DNA from 3 places in the Pseudoalteromonas sp. J2K-J979 genome. Region 1 is predicted to be linked to each of the others. Evidence: predicted binding sites of a transcription regulator. Region 1 holds the regulator's gene; each other region holds the start of a gene.
What was found. The regulator MetJ, encoded in region 1, represses methionine synthesis genes. The targets are predictions, from matches to a motif close to TAGACGTCTAGACGTCTA.

Region 1 (5,464 bases):
AGCGAAGCAACTGTTTTTCAAGCTGCTCTATAAACACAGCGCCCACATTGCCTAAACCAGCTACAACAACAGCAAGCTCTTGTGACACACTGACAAGCTGATCATGTAAAATCGTTAGCCTATCTGTATCGAGTGGCTGCTCACATAATAAAATACAGTATTCATCATGTGAAAACACAAAACGTAGCGTAACATTATTGTCGGCTAAAATTGCCTTCGCTTGTGTTGCTAGTGCATGACCTGCCCCTTGCTCACATACTATTGCGATACCTGATACGTTTGACTCCACCAAATTGCTTCGCCCAGAAAGCAACGCTGAGATTTGATTGCTATGTTGTGCAGGGACCAATAAAAACGTGTCTGCACCCTGCGTGAAATGATGTAATGCATGCTGGATAACACGGCTTAATTCACCCACTTCACCTTCATGTAGATCAGCTACTTTTAAGAGATCGTAATTATCAAGATTCGTTATAAATCGTTTTTGTTTCGCTAACCCTTCTGTGACGATTTCGGTTGCAGCACTACTACTATCAAAGCTGCTGCGAACAACTAATTTAATCGAAGTGCCTTTGAGCGGAGTTAAGGTTTTAGCATGAAGCACAGGATTTCCAAGCCGAGCGAGTAAATTAGCCTGAGCACGGCAAATTTTTCCATATCGGATCGCCCGTTTTACCTTACGAGGATCGGTCGAAAAGACTCCTTGAGTATCAGTCCAAATAGACACACTCTGTGCATCAATATAGCGAGCCAACAACGTCGCGCTGTAGTCACTGCCATTTCGCCCTAGCGTCACTGTATTCCCTGCTTCGTCCGCAGCAATGAAACCCGTAACAACATTGTACTGCGCTAATTCTAGTTGCTGACATGCTTGCTGATTTTTATCATGCTGTAGCTGGCCATCAACCAAAGTGAGTAACTGCCTTGCATCAAATGCTTGCGCGTTTGCATTTAGCTGCTTGAGATAGTGAGCCAGCAACCTTGCAGACCATAGTTCACCATGCGCTAAAAGTTGCGCTTCTTGTAGGTGTGCATTGCTGATTTTTTGAGATATTTCGCTTAATTCACTGGCCAATGCCACAAGGACAGGTTGTTGAAATGGCGCAACTAATAATTCTTGTATTAATTCACTTTGATGCTGCTCAAGCAGTGCTAAAATATCTGCTAACCCTTGCTGATCTTGTTGCACGTAACTTTGCCAAAGTTTAACTAAGGTATCCGTTGTTTTACCTGCTGCCGAGACGACAATAACATCTCCTTCAGATGCTTGGCTAAGAATAATATTTGCAACCGCATGATAACGATTAGCACTACTTAAACTCGACCCACCAAATTTATGAACTGCTCTACTCATTTTAATTACCATAATGCGACATGTGCAGGGCTAACAAAGTTAGCACAGTTATCGTCTGTTTGTTTGTTGTCTGAAGTTTCACCAATACGGGATGCTGGTTGATTTTCTCCTGGGCGAACTTGTTCAAAATTACGCTCAAGATCTGCCAATAGGTCATTAGCATCTTCAATCCCTACAGAAATACGGATAAGTGTATCACCCACACCAGCTTCAAGACGCGCTTTAGGATCCATACCGGCATGTGTCATAGTTGCAGGATGACAAATAAGGCTCTCTACGCCGCCTAAAGATTCAGCTAACGTGAAGTGCTCACAGTTTGTTAAAAACCGTGCTGCATCGTTAATATCGCCTTTTATATCAAAACTCACCATGCCACCAAAGCCTCGTTGCTGTTGCTTCGCTAATGCGTGCTGAGGGTGTGATTCTAATCCGGGGTAATACACGCTTTTGACGTAAGGGCTTCGCTCTAAATACTCTGCGATTAAAAATGCATTTTGTTCGTGTTGTTTAATACGAACATTGAGTGTACGGATGCCACGCAGTGTTAAGTAACTGTCAAAAGGCGCACCAGTAATGCCAATATTATTTGCCCACCAGGCAAGCTCTTCACCTAACTCGGCAGTTTTCGCAATCACTGCACCACCGACCACATCAGAGTGACCGTTAATATATTTGGTTGTTGAATGTACAACGATGTCGACGCCAAATTCGATTGGGTTTTGTAAAGCTGGAGATAAAAAGGTGTTATCCGCAGCGACTAATGCACCACTATTTTTTGCCGTCTCAACCACTTTGGCAATATCAGTTAACCTGAGTAATGGATTGCTAGGTGTTTCAATCCAAATCAGCTTAGGTTTAAGCGCTTCAATTTCTGCAAAGCTTTCATCAAGAGTAAAATTAACCACCTTTAATTTTAGGAGTCCGCGTTTTTCTAAACTTGTAAATAAGCGATAACTCCCACCATAACAATCATGTGGGATCACAAGCGTGTCATTGCTAGACAATAGTTGAGTTACCAAGTGAACTGCCGCCATCCCTGTTGCAGTGACGATCCCTTTCGCCCCACCTTCAAGCTCAGCCAACGTCTCAGCTAAAATATCGCGCGTTGGATTACCACTACGACCATAATCGTAAGCACGCTTAGTATCAAAATCAGCAAAAGAGTAAGTCGTTGATAAGAAAAGAGGAGGAACAACTGCGCCATGATGTTTATCGGCTTCAATTCCTTTACGGACTGCGATTGTCGCTTTTTTAGCTTTGTTCATTTTAAAACCTGCAAACAGTTAGATGTTTAGACGTCTAAAAGGTTAGAGCACCCAGGTCGAGAAGTCAAAACATTTATACGTCTAAATAGCTAAATAAATGATAATTGACTATATATTTTAAACCGATAAAATTTCGCCACGATAAAGCCAATAACTAAAAATTATAGATAATATTTTTATCTTCAGACTAATTCATTGGCAAACAGGCACGCAGTTATTAAAAGGCAATCTAAACTTATGGCAACAAAATGGAATGGTGAATACATTCACCCTTACGCAGAGCACGGTAAAAAATCAGAGCAAGTGAAAAAAATCACCGTATCTATCCCGCTAAACGTGTTAAAAGTATTAACAGATGAGCGTACTCGTCGCCAAGTGAACAATCTTCGCCATGCCACAAATAGTGAATTACTTTGCGAAGCATTTTTGCACGCATTTACAGGCCAACCGCTGCCAAATGATGAAGATCTTAGAAAAGACAACCCTGAGCATGTTCCAGCGGAAGTGCGCGCAATTATGACAAGCATGGGATTAGACTTGCCGATACTCGAAGATGAATAAAAAGCCTCGAAGTTAATTAATGCCATTTACTCTAGGTGAATGGCATCGTTTCTAAAAATAATCTCCTTATCTTTTCTTCAGCGTACGTAAAAAGTATTTTACAGTCTTGATTCTAAGATCAGGAATTAGCTCACTCTATTTTGGAATTGCGACATAGTTAGACGATGTCAATTCTACTTGAAACTCCATAAGTAGTTCAGAATCACCATAGAAATTCAATTGGTCAAGTGAGTTGTTAATTTTCCCCCCAAGCTCTGGAAGCTACTTTGCCACGTTAATGGTCACTCAACTACGAGCTGCTCTGAACGATAAAAGCCATCCTCATCACTGAGCAATTGAACCAGCTCTGGTAAAACTTCATCCATCGTCTTTTTAAGTGTCCAAGGAGGGTTGACTACGATCATTCCTGAAGCCGTCATACCAAATTCATCACTGTCGGCGCTGGTTGCCAACTCAAAAACACTAATATTACGGATCCCTGAATCAGCTAGGCGTTGCTCCATACGATCAATTCGTTCGCGTTGTACAACCGGATACCAAATCATGTAAGTGCCACTTGAAAAACGTTTATGCGCTTTAAAAATCGTATCGACAACTTTGTCATAATCAGACTTTATTTCATATGGAGGATCCATTAAAACACAAGCACGACGTGAAGCTGGTGGCACTAATCCAATCAGCCCTTTAAAACCATCTTCAAATTTTACTTTCACATTTCGTTTGCGATTAAGGTTTTCATCAAGGCGTTTAATATCTTGCGGGTGAAGCTCAAATAACCAAGATTTGTCGATTGATCTTAAGACAGCATCTGCCACCGCAGGTGAACCGGGGTAACATGTTAGGCTATCAGCTCCTAAGTTAAAGTTTTTAATTAAGCCGACATACTTTTCAATGGCTTTATTCACTCCTTGATAATGCCAAAGTTTTGCAATGCCTTGCTCAAATTCTTGCGTTTTTTGCGCCTCTTCAGAGGCAAGTGCATATAACCCAGCACCAGAATGCGTATCAATATAATCTAATGGCTTATCTTTTTGCGTTAAGTACTCAAGCACCTCCCGCAAAACCAAATGTTTAATGACATCTGCAGGGTTACCTGCGTGAAAAGAATGACGATAGCTCAGCACAATCAAACCCCATCTTAAAATCAATTTTGCGCAGTGAAACACATGGTCAAAACAATAGCAAATAAATGTCAGAAACGACGGCTAAAATGAAAATAAGCATATTACTGAGGGCAATTATCAACCAAAAAAAACTCGCCTCCCACTCTCTTATCATGAAATCAACCAAGTTGAGGTTGGGTTACAAAAAAAAGACTAATAATCCATGGATTAAAGGCAATAGCTGTAGTATTCGCTGCTTATTTAGATTAAATTGCACTTTTATTATAACCAGTTTAAAGAGCGCATTATGTCAGACAACACTCTTCACCAACTCGAACAACTGATCAACCAATTAATCGAGCAAAATAACACCCTTAAGCAACAGGTTGTGGATCTAAAGCAACAAAACACGCAACTTATTGATGAGAATGAAACCATGCAGCTTGAAGCTCTAGAAAGCGATGAAAAGCAAAAGCATGCAGCACATACATTAGAAAACCTGTTAACTAAACTACAAAACGCACAACAGGCTAACTAATGTCTGCCACCGATCCGAAAGGTATCGTGGTTGACTTAATGGGCCAGCAGCATCAGTTTGCTTGCCCTGAAGGCCAAGAAGATGCCCTTTTACAAGCAGCCAGTTTACTTAACGATAAAGTTGAGGAAATCAAGCAGCGTAGTGGGATCCGCAACAATGAGCGTGCTTTATTAATGGTCGCGCTCAATTTAAGCCATGAATTAATGGTCGCTAATACCGCGTTATCACAACACAATCAGCACTTAGCTAACCTCGTTTGCACTCTGACTGATCATCTTAAATAAATAATACTGGCAGATTATTTACTGGTAATTATTGTTCAATTAGTTTAAAAAAGAATCACTTATTCTTTCTCTCTACTAATCAATGGTCTCATCTAAACGCATCTTAGGTATAAAGTTCATTATGGTCAGTATTATTTTACTGACCATTTTGTTCAAAGATGCCACTTTTTTTGCCCACTTACTTAATTTCAAAGAAGCGGCTAATCTACGTAAGTTGCAACTATTTGGTGCCGTGCTCATTATGGGCTGTATTTTTCTCGGTTATTCATTGTTGAGCTTGAAACATCAAGATGCGAAACGCTTAACCTTGTACTTTTTCATGGCCGCGCTTTTTATTGTACTGCCACTCGTACTGGCAA
Region 2 (5,464 bases), 1.1 Mb from region 1:
GTTCTAAACGTTTGGCTACAGGCCAAGTGCGCCATTCTAAATCTTCGACGCGCTCAGCTTGCGCCATCCCAGAATATTTAGGCGCCAGCTCGACAAGGCGCTCACCCGCTCCAGCATCTTTATTGAGAACCACATCTTCAACAGCCTTTCGCAGCTCTTCGGGAATATCATCATACACAGCCAATTGACCTGCATTAACAATCCCCATGTCCATGCCTGCTTTAATCGCATGGTATAAAAACACCGAATGAATCGCTTCACGAACCGGATTATTACCCCGAAAAGAAAACGACACATTCGAGACACCACCAGAAACTTTACAATGAGGTAGCCCTGCTTTAATGCGTCGTGTTCCTTCAATAAACTCAACCGCATAATTATCGTGTTCTTCAATCCCCGTCGCGACCGCAAAAATATTCGGGTCAAAAATAATGTCTTCCGGTGGAAATCCCAATTGGTCCACTAAAATACGATAAGAACGTTGGCAAATTTCAAATTTCCGATCTTGCGTTTCAGCTTGCCCTGTTTCATCAAATGCCATCACCACAGCTGCGGCGCCAAATCGTTTGATGATTTTAGCCTGACGAATAAAGGGTTCTTCCCCTTCTTTTAGGGAAATTGAATTAACAATCGCTTTGCCTTGAATGCACTTTAAACCCGCTTCGATCACATCCCACTTCGATGAATCGACCATAATCGGCACCCGAGAAATATCGGGCTCTGAGGCGATTAAATTTAGAAATTTCACCATGGCTGCTTTTGAGTCCAACATGGCTTCATCCATATTGATATCAATAACTTGCGCACCACTTTCAACTTGCTCTCTGGCAACGCTTAACGCTTCTTCATAGTTTTCTTCCATGATTAAACGTTTAAATTTAGCTGAACCGGTGACGTTGGTTCGTTCACCTACATTGGTAAACACGGCAGTATTTTGAGTCATTATCAGTCCTTAGTTCAGATTACAGGCTTCTAAACCAGATAAACGCATCCTAACTTCAAGTTCTGGTAATGGACGAGGGGCAACCGTTGCGAGTCCTTGCGCAAATGCTTTGATGTGTGCAGGCGTTGTACCACAGCACCCACCGACAATATTGATAAAACCACATTGACCCCAATCGATAATTTCAGCGGCCATTTCGGGGGCTTCTAAGTCATATTCTCCAAACTCATTTGGCAAACCTGCATTGGGATGGACCGAGGTATATGTTTCACAGACTCGTGAGAGTTCTTCGACATATTGGCGCAATAAATCAGGACCTAGAGCACAATTAAGCCCGATTGAAATCGGTTTAATGTGGCGTATTGAATTGTAAAATGCCTCGGTAGTTTGCCCAGATAATGTGCGTCCCGATGCATCTGTAATCGTGCCAGAGATCATCACGGGTAATGCGCGTCCAGCTTGTTCAAACGCTTCTTCTACTGCAAATGATGCAGCTTTGGCATTTAAGGTATCAAAAATAGTTTCAATTAAGATAATATCGACTCCACCTTCCATTAACGCCAAGGTCGATTCGATGTACGCTTCCACCAGCGCATCAAAGGTAATATTTCGATAACCCGGATCATTCACATCTGGCGAAATCGAGCAGGTTTTAGAAGTCGGCCCTAAAACCCCAGCAACAAAACGCGGTTTATGTGGCTCAAGCGCAGTGACTTCATCACATACGGTGCGCGCTAATTTAGCCGACTCTAGGTTTATTTCACGACTTAAGTGTGCCATTTCATAGTCTTCCATTGAAATGGTGGTTGAGTTAAACGTATTTGTTTCGATGATATCAGCACCTGCTTGGAGATAATCACGATGAATTTTTGCGATCACATCGGGCTGAGTCAGGCTCAACAAATCATTATTACCTTTAATCAATACATGCCAATCAGCAAAACGCTCGCCTCGATAGTCTTCTTCAGAAAATTTATATTCTTGGATCATTGTCCCCATCGCACCATCTAAAATCAAAATACGTTCATCTAGCGCGGCTTTTAATTGGGCTGTATTGTCTTTATTCGGCATAATTGTTAGTCCTCACATCCTGGCTAACTAAGTTAATATCATAAGGCGTCGTTTGGTACACATAATAGTTTAACCAATTCGAAAACAATAAAAAGGCATGACTTTGCCATGTTTTTGACGGTTTGTTATCTGGGTTATCGTCGACAAAATAATTTTCGGGTTTAGGCGCATCCGATCCTTTCGCACAATCACGGATATACTCACCTTTTAGGGTATCCGCATCATACTCGGGATGACCTGTTAAATACACTTGGCTCCCGGAGGTATTTTTTGTCAAATACGCGCCAACCGTGTCTGACCCAGCTAAAATAGTTAACTCAACGACCTGTTGAATCTTGCTCACCTCGATATGGCCATAGCGAGAATGAGGAACCAAAAACTCATCATCAAAACCCCGCGTCAAGGCGGCATGTTCAAAAAAGCATTGATGCTGAAACACACCACATAACTTTTGTTCACGTAAATCTCGCTTCAACCCATAATGATGGTAAAGCGCAGCATGAGCGGCCCAGCATGAGAAAAGAGTTGAGGTAACATGTTGTTCTGCCCAATCTAAAATCACTTTAAGCTCTTCCCAGTATGCAACCTCTTCAAATTCGAGGTGTGCCAAAGGAGCTCCGGTGACAATTAGTGCATCATAATTAAGATCTTTGACTTCAGAGAAATAACGATAAAACGTATCTAGATGCTGCTCAGAGGTATTTTTGCTTCTGTGGGTGTCTAAGCGCAATAAATCAACATTCACCTGTAACGGAGAGTTAGCTAATAAGCGAATAAACTGTACTTCTGTTTCGACTTTATTGGGCATCAAATTTAAAATTGCCAACTGCATTGGACGAATTTCTTGCGTTTTAGCCCGAGTTTTAGGCATCACAAACACATTTTCTTGGCGTAATTGTGCAATAGCAGGGAGTTCATCAAGGACAGTAATTGGCATCGTTATTTCTCTATAAGCAAAACTACCTGCAATTATGACTAGATATCTGGAAATTTCAAGCTCTAGATGTTTAGACGTCCAATTATAATAGCGCTGCTCCTAAATGATTTTGCCAGAACAGCGCTTAAATCATGTTACTTCACGTGGTTCTCTTGTGCTTTATCAAAGCTGACTCTGAGTGTCTGAGCCCATTTTTTCATCACACGTTTTGCGTCAGCTCGGTTAGTCGCTCGATTAGCCCACTGATGATAGCCGTTATCGCCTGCTTCTTGCGCATTACTGACTCGCGCTAAAATTTCACCACTAACTGCATCGTATATTTCTAAATACAAGGTGGCTTGCCCTGTAGCCTCTACATAGGTGCGCCCGCGAGTGCTTGAATTAATATCTGGGGCATAAACATCAAGATTAATTATAAAAGGACGTAACAATAATGTGCCTTGTGAAGGTGCTTGCACAAGCGGGTATCCACCAACCTCACCAAATTCGGTGCGAAACACCTCATCAAACAACTCTGTAACCACCAATTTAATGTTGGTTACTTCTTTATCAGAGATCCGCTCACTCAAACTAACAGCTGTACGATTATAGTCTCGCTGCCAATTTTTCTTAAAGGCAACTTGACTGGGCAATATCTGAATAGTTGAATAAGAACCAAAATCTACCGGTGACTTTTTATACACAATTGTTGAACGTGTTTCTTTGATTAACGTTAATCCATCATGGGACACTGCAGGTGATACTGCCTGATGAGATGACGTGCTTGAACACCCCATTAAGATCCCACTCAATAAAATGGCACACCATGTAGATTTCTGAGAAACACTCCGTAATTTATTATGCATTTTCACTCCCTAATGTTAGCTATTTAAGTTTATGTTCCAGATAAAATGTCAAATCGAATGAATAATGTAATGCTTACTATGCAATTTAACACGTAATTAAAACAAGCTTTTTCAGGGATAAAGTTCACAAATCTCACTGATAATACTATCTTTATTTCATAAGTACTTTTTCATTTTTAACTTTATCACAAGGACAGCCCATGGCACTCACTGGTCTAAATGAATCCGGGGTTCTTGACCGAATGACAGACATTGTTGCTTGCCTCAATAGCAGTGATTCTATTCAGCGATTTTTGCTCGATATCCATTGTATTTTACAAAAAGTAACCTATGCCGATAATTTTTACGTGGTACTTTTAGGTGACGACGAGCGGCTCACCTTCCCGTATTTCCATGACGTCAAAGATGACTTTAAGGCAGAAGATCTCAATGGCATTGAACTCAATGACTTAGCGAGTACGCTCACTTACTACGCCCTAGCCCAGAAAAAAGTGTGTAACTTTAATTTATCACAACTTTCTGAGCTAATAGATAAAGGCGAAGTCAAAGTGCTTGGTTCTTTACCCCAACAATGGCTGTGCTTTCCATTGACTATCAGAGAAAACTTCTTGGGCGCGTTTATAATTCAGTCTTATCGACGAGAAGATGAATACTCTGGAGTCATGGTTGATGTGCTTTATACCATCAGTCATGTCATTGCATCCGCACTTGATGCCTTTAATAACCAACAAGCTTTATATGAAGCCAATCAGCGCTTAGCTGAATACCAAAACGAATTAGAGCACCAAGTAGAGTCTCGCACACAACAATTGCAAAACAGCCTGACAGAGCTGCAACGAGAAGTCGAACAGCGAAAACAACTTCAAACTCTACTTGAGTTTGATTCACTTCACGATAATTTAACCGGGCTTGCAAATCGAAAATCGCTGTTTAATGAACTCAGACGCATTTCAGCTCGTCTTGACCGTCAACCTGCCTATGTTTACTTGTTATACCTTGATTTAGATGGCTTCAAGCCGATAAATGATACATACGGCCATCATGCAGGTGATAAAGTACTGGTTGAAGTCAGTAAGCGGATGGTAAAAGCAATGCGAGGCTATGATTTAGTCGCACGTATTGGCGGTGATGAATTTATTATAATTATCGACCAAGCCCTTGATGAAGCTGAGCTCACTCAAATCGCTGAGCGCCTAATTGAAGATATCAACCAACCGATTAGTATTGATAGCTCCACGCAGGTAACCTGTGGGATCAGTATTGGCATAGCCTTTACCACACTCTCAGAACAAGTGGGAGAGCCGCTCGTTCAACAAGCGGACAAAGCACTTTATCAAGCCAAAAACAACGGTAAAGGCTGCTTTCATATATTCCAGTCTAACGATTAGATCGCTTTAAACCCAGCGCCAGAACCCATTACACGAGCTGGCGCAGTTCAACGCCTTTACCTCCTGTTATTTTATTCAATTGGGCTAAAAAGAGCTCAGCGGTCGCCAAAGCATCGGTTAAAGCGTTATGTGTTAAATACTCTGGCAAACTATAACGGGCTCGGCACGCAGCTAAGTTCAAATCATCAAAGCCTATTTCTTGACCTTGTAACGACAAACGTTTGTGCTCGATTTTCATAGTATCGACCATCACAGTCGGTGCGACTGACATATTAAATTG
Region 3 (5,464 bases), 350 kb from region 1:
CAGCACTTCTGGCACAGTTAAATACAAAAATGAGTGATAATAAAAGCCGTACATTAACCCTAATTGCACCGCACCTATCGCCATGAGTTTCATAACCAAGGTTTTACTAAGCTCAGCCAAACGCAAAAAAGGTAAAAAGACCAATGCAGCTAATCCTACCCGCATCAGCACCGCAAACCACGAGTCAACCTGCCCGGCTAAATACACACCAATCAAGCTAAACGAAAACGCCCAAAGGCCAGTGACCACAATTAAATACTGCATGATGAATTCATCGTAAATGATAAAAGCACTATGTTAATCAATAACGATATGACAACAAAGCAATAAACAACATCCGCTATCCATTTACGTCATCATAATAAAAAAGCCCGCGATATACGCGGGCTTTTATTGTTAAGCTCGTTTATTGCTTAATTATAAAAACACTTTTTCGATGTCGAGCACTTCAACGTGTTTTTTATTCAGTTTTAGCGTGTAGCTTTCAATGATTTTATCTTCATTAATAAGCGCTGCTGGTTTATCTGAATTATATTTCAGCGGCGACACTTGCTCAGTGGTTAAGCGTTTTGCCATATCTTTACCATCACCGGTTACAAATACAAACTGAATATTATCGGTTTGTAAGTTGTCACGAATAACGCGGTTTACATCTTCAACCGTTAAGCTGGCAAGTTGCTTGCGCACATAACTTACAAACTCATCCGTTTGATAGAACTGGCTATCGAGGGCATAACCGAGTTGGCGATCTTGGCTTGCTACTAATTGCGGTACAAAGTTAACTAAGAAATTACGGGTTGCAGAAAAATTCTCTTCACTCATGCCGTCCTTGATTAGTTTATCAAGTTCAAACATTGCAGTACGGGTAGCAAAATGCGCATCGTTATTAGAGCGCAGTGGGCGTAACCACACTTGGAAGATTTGCTCAGAGCGGCCTAAGTTTGCATCCGGCTTGGTTTGGAAGCTACCACGTGGGAAGTATTCAATGTAAGAATAATCGCCATAGTTCATACCGCGCGTTTGGCGAATTCGTTGATACAAGAAACTGTTCGAGCTTCTGTGTTCACCAAAGTAAGAGCGAACCAACCAAAGAGCAGCCCAATCTTTGTCACTACGAATCGTCTCGATAGGGAAACCAAACGACACTGCGGTCGACTTAGCGGTTTTTTCTACAATGGATGCATGTCGGCCTAATAATTTAGGCGCGTCCGCGATGGTTAAACGCTTTTCATCGCCTTTTGGCAAGCCAGATAAGTCTTGCAGCATCGTCGCTTTCACTTTAGCTGGTAATGCGCCAGTGATCCCTAAATTCAATTTAGCTTGGGTGAATTGCGTTTTATAAAACGCTTTAACATCATCCAAAGTAATTGATTCTAAATCAGATAAGTCGCCATAGTTGTAGCTTTCATAGGCATGACCTTGATACAACTTGTGATACAGCACTTCTTTACCCAACTCTTCATCGTTAGATGCTTTTAAGCCTGACTTTAAGCCATCTATTTGCTCTTTTTTCAGGCGTTTGAAGTCTTCTTCACGAAAACCTGGATTCAGCAATTGATCGCTCACCAACGCATACCATGCAGCAGCATTGTCTTTATGAACACGACCACGTAACGAAATCATTTCTTTATCTAGCTGAGCGCCAAAACTACCTGCAATCGGATACATGGCTTTTTTAATGTCGTTATATGAGCGGCTTTGTGATCCACCTTGCGACAATAAGCTAGCAGTTAATGCCGCTAACCCTTTTTTACCAGCCGGATCAGCCGCAGCGCCGGTGTAAAATAAAAAGTTTACATCCACCAGCGGTGAATCATTGCTCTTATCAAGGACATTAAACGCGACTTCTGTCGGCTTATTGTTGATATCATTTACCAACTGATTGAGGCTCACCTCTTTTTCAAACCCTTCAATGCGCGCTAAATCAGACATGGTCACTGTGGTGCGCGCTTCATCAACAAAGTATTGGTTGGCAATATCTTTGATGTCTTGTGCTGTAATCGCATCAGCTGAGGCATACAGGTCGTTAATGACTTCTGGATCACGCTCAAAGTGCATGTAAGACGCAAGTGTCGACGCAATCGCTTCAGATGAATCAAGCCCACCGACAAAGCTGTATTTCAAGTTTGATTTTAAGCTCGCAAGTTTACCTGCATCTACCAACTCGGTACGCGCTTTGGCATAAGTTTGGTTAATCGCATCACGCACGACCGCTAAGTCTTGCTCTTTTTCAACTTTAACAAAGACATGTAATAAACCCGGATCTTTGGTTTCCGCGTTGTATGTAAACATTTGGCTGGCAATTTGTTTATCAACCACTAAGTCTTGATACAGTGCTGAGTTATTTGAAAAATAAAGCTGAGAGATTAAATCAAGCGCTGCGCGATCTTTTTGCTTGGGCTGCCATGCCGTGCCTTTATACGACACTAATAACCAATGACCTGGTAAGCCATCATTTTTCTCATGGATGTATTTAGCTGCTTGCTGTTTTGGCTCAACCGGAATATCGGCGACATAATCGCCTTTTTGCCAATTTCCCCAATGTTTTTTCACCATTTTCATGGTTTCTTGTGGGTCGACATCACCCACAATCACTAACGATACATACTCAGGCTTATAAAATTTTTCAAAGAACTCTTGTCCATACACCATTTGATCTGGCATGGCTTCAATATCTTCAAAAAAGCCCATGGTGGTATGTTTATAGGTATGTTTTTCAAACGCTTCGTTTCGAACTGCAGAAAGTAACTTACGAATTGGGCTGGCATTATTTTTTAAATATTCACCCTTAACAGTTAAAGCTTCGGTACGAAATTGTTCTTCGGTATACGACAAGTTTTGGAAAATATCTGCTTCTATTTCGAGTACTTTATTTAAATGCTCTTTTGAAAAATTCAGGTGATAATTAGTGTAATCATTGGTGGTGTAAGCACGGTTATCCACCCCTGAGTTTTTTAAAATATCCGAGTACACATCTTGCGGGTATTTTTCTGACCCTTTAAACATCATATGTTCAAAAAAGTGAGCGAAACCTGTTTTGCCCGCTTCCACTTCGTTACGTGAGCCGACCGAAACAGGTATTTGCAGCGATACAACATCTGGGTAATCTGTTTTAACCACCATGACACGTAAACCATTTGGCAGCTCTTCTAATACATAGTTATGCGAAAACACTTTATCGCTACTGTGGCTGCTGGCCTGTCGTTTGTTATTATTTTGTTCAACCGTATAAGTAGCTTGCTCGGTTGCTTGATTATCTCGTTTGTTACCTGCATCTACATGGACAACACAGCCCGATAAAATGGCAGACACTGCCAAGCTGGTCGCTAAAAGTTTAAATTTCATGGTGATCCCTTAAGTGTTTTTGTTATATCGCGGCCTATTATGCTCAAGCATTGATTATTACGCGACTGATTACGATGAAAGTTTGTAAATAGATGTGTCGTTTGACTAACAGCCCTCTCCTTCAATATGAATTTTATTCAACTTTAATGAAAAACTTTCACTAAAAAAAATCTATATAGACGTCTAAATGGCTGCTATATTAGTTGCCATAGATTGAATTAAGTTAGGGCAAGGTCATGGCATTATCGCTACAAGAGAAAATTGAAGATGCAAATCAAGGTGTTTACCTTATTGGTACTACTCCACCTAAAATTGATACCGATAATGCACAATTAGAAACCATCGCCAATAAATTATTGAGCCGTCTGCATGAAATTGAATACGATGGTGTTGTTATTTACGATATTCAAGACGAAAGCAGCCGCATCAGTGCCCCTCGCCCCTTTCCATTTAAACAAACGGTTGACCCGCGTAAGTACAGTCAACTTTTAAGTAAATTATCTAAACTTGATGTCATTACCTATAAAAGTGTCGCCCAGCGTGGGGTGACAGAATTTAAAGACTGGTTAAACGAAACCAAGCAAGTATTCAATCTGAAAAATTTAGTGTTAGTCGGCAGTCCTTCTTCAGAAGGCGACATCAAACTGAGCTTACCTGATGCCTATCAAACATTGGCTGACAGCGAACAAGATTTTTTCTTAGGCGGCGTGACGATTGCAGAGCGCCATGCCTCAAAGCGGAATGAACATACGCGTTTGATCGAAAAAACCCAACAAGGCTGCCAATTCTTTATTTCGCAAGCTGTTTATGATGCGCAGGCAACCATTGATTTAATCACCAGTTATGCCAGAACATGCCGCCAAGAAGGCATTAAACCTAACCGTGTGATCTTAACCTTCACCCCCTGCGGCGGTGAAAAAACCCTGCAATTTATGCAGTGGTTAGGTATTGCAGTCCCTGAAGCGACAAAATGGCGCATGTTAGATGCCGAAGATTCACTTAATGAATCGATTCGTATTTGCCGTGAAAATTTAAACCAGATTTTACGTAGTTGCGCCCACCTAGATGTGCCGTTGGGTTTAAATATTGAAAGCTTAACCAACCGTAAAGAAGAAATTGATGCATCCATCAATTTATACCGGTTACTTAAAGCGACAATGGAGCTCAACCTAGCCGAAAAACAAATTGCTTAACCCATCTTAAAGCAACTCAAAAAACCTAACCTTTACCCCAAGGTTAGGTTTTAGACCTTGCGCTATTACCACATAAATAACAGCGTTGTCATATAGATAAATTACTCTATCTATAACGCGATGTGATTTTTGCCTGCTTTTATATAGCATAAAAATCTAGCTTATTATTTTACATTAGTTTCCAATTTAAATACGCTGGTAACCCGCTTTCAAAAATCTATACAACCTATAAAAGGAAGTTATAAGTGAATTGGCAAGAGTCAAATGTATATCTGCAAGTATCGTCACACTATCAAGAATCCAATACGATCAATGTGCTACTGAAAGTGCTAGAAACAATGTGTTGTAATGTCAAAGTCGACACTAATTTACCTGAATTAGATGAAGCTAAAATAGAAAATCTTTATTTGATATGCGCGCGAGACACCCCCTGGAATGAAATGCTGCCAGCACATCTCATGTTGCTCGCCAGAGATCATCGTGTGATTGTTTACAATGCTAAGCAAGAAGAAATATCAGAACAATTATTGTTGATGGCTAATGTCAAGGGTGTGTTCTACCATGATGATACTCCTGATATTCTACTAAAAGGGATCAATAAAATTTTAAATAATGAATTGTGGTTTAAGCGTAGCTCTATTTGTAAGGCGTTTGGTAATTTACTCGCCCAACAACCTAAATATGAGGTTTCAGAGCAAAACAACGACTCACTAGACAAGCTCACCAAGCGTGAGCGCACCATTATTCATCTCATCTCACAGGGCGCTAAAAACAAAGATGTCGCTGAAAAACTACATATTAGCGACCATACAGTTAAAACCCATCTTTACAGCGCATTTAGAAAAACTAATGCCCGTAATCGCATAGAACTAGTCAATTGGGCGCAAAAATTTTTACCCCGAGCAATGCAACAAGGTACTGTTATC

Region 2: a site for MetJ is predicted at 3,015-3,032, ahead of metA (homoserine O-succinyltransferase MetA). Genes of this name have one in related genera too.
Region 3: a site for MetJ is predicted at 3,522-3,539, ahead of AC3KVK_RS13000 (methylenetetrahydrofolate reductase). Genes of this name have one in related genera too.

What each region holds. Positions count from the first base shown of each region.
Region 1 is NZ_CM200281.1:3,176,305-3,181,768, forward strand. It holds gene metL (bifunctional aspartate kinase/homoserine dehydrogenase II) at 1-1,354, opposite strand, end outside; gene metB (cystathionine gamma-synthase) at 1,360-2,619, opposite strand; gene metJ (met regulon transcriptional regulator MetJ) at 2,857-3,180, shown strand; gene AC3KVK_RS14480 (23S rRNA (adenine(2030)-N(6))-methyltransferase RlmJ) at 3,462-4,304, opposite strand; gene AC3KVK_RS14485 (DUF904 domain-containing protein) at 4,591-4,821, shown strand; gene AC3KVK_RS14490 (cell division protein ZapA) at 4,821-5,105, shown strand; gene AC3KVK_RS14495 (hypothetical protein) at 5,227-5,464, shown strand, end outside.
Region 2 is NZ_CM200281.1:695,842-701,305, reverse strand. It holds gene metH (methionine synthase) at 1-943, opposite strand, end outside; gene AC3KVK_RS03380 (homocysteine S-methyltransferase family protein) at 953-2,014, opposite strand; gene metA (homoserine O-succinyltransferase MetA) at 2,004-2,951, opposite strand; gene AC3KVK_RS03370 (DUF3313 family protein) at 3,086-3,796, opposite strand; gene AC3KVK_RS03365 (GAF domain-containing protein) at 3,997-5,184, shown strand; gene AC3KVK_RS03360 (3'-5' exonuclease) at 5,213-5,464, opposite strand, start outside.
Region 3 is NZ_CM200281.1:2,826,593-2,832,056, forward strand. It holds gene AC3KVK_RS12990 (DMT family transporter) at 1-264, opposite strand, end outside; gene AC3KVK_RS12995 (M16 family metallopeptidase) at 418-3,345, opposite strand; gene AC3KVK_RS13000 (methylenetetrahydrofolate reductase) at 3,582-4,538, shown strand; gene AC3KVK_RS13005 (helix-turn-helix transcriptional regulator) at 4,784-5,464, shown strand, end outside.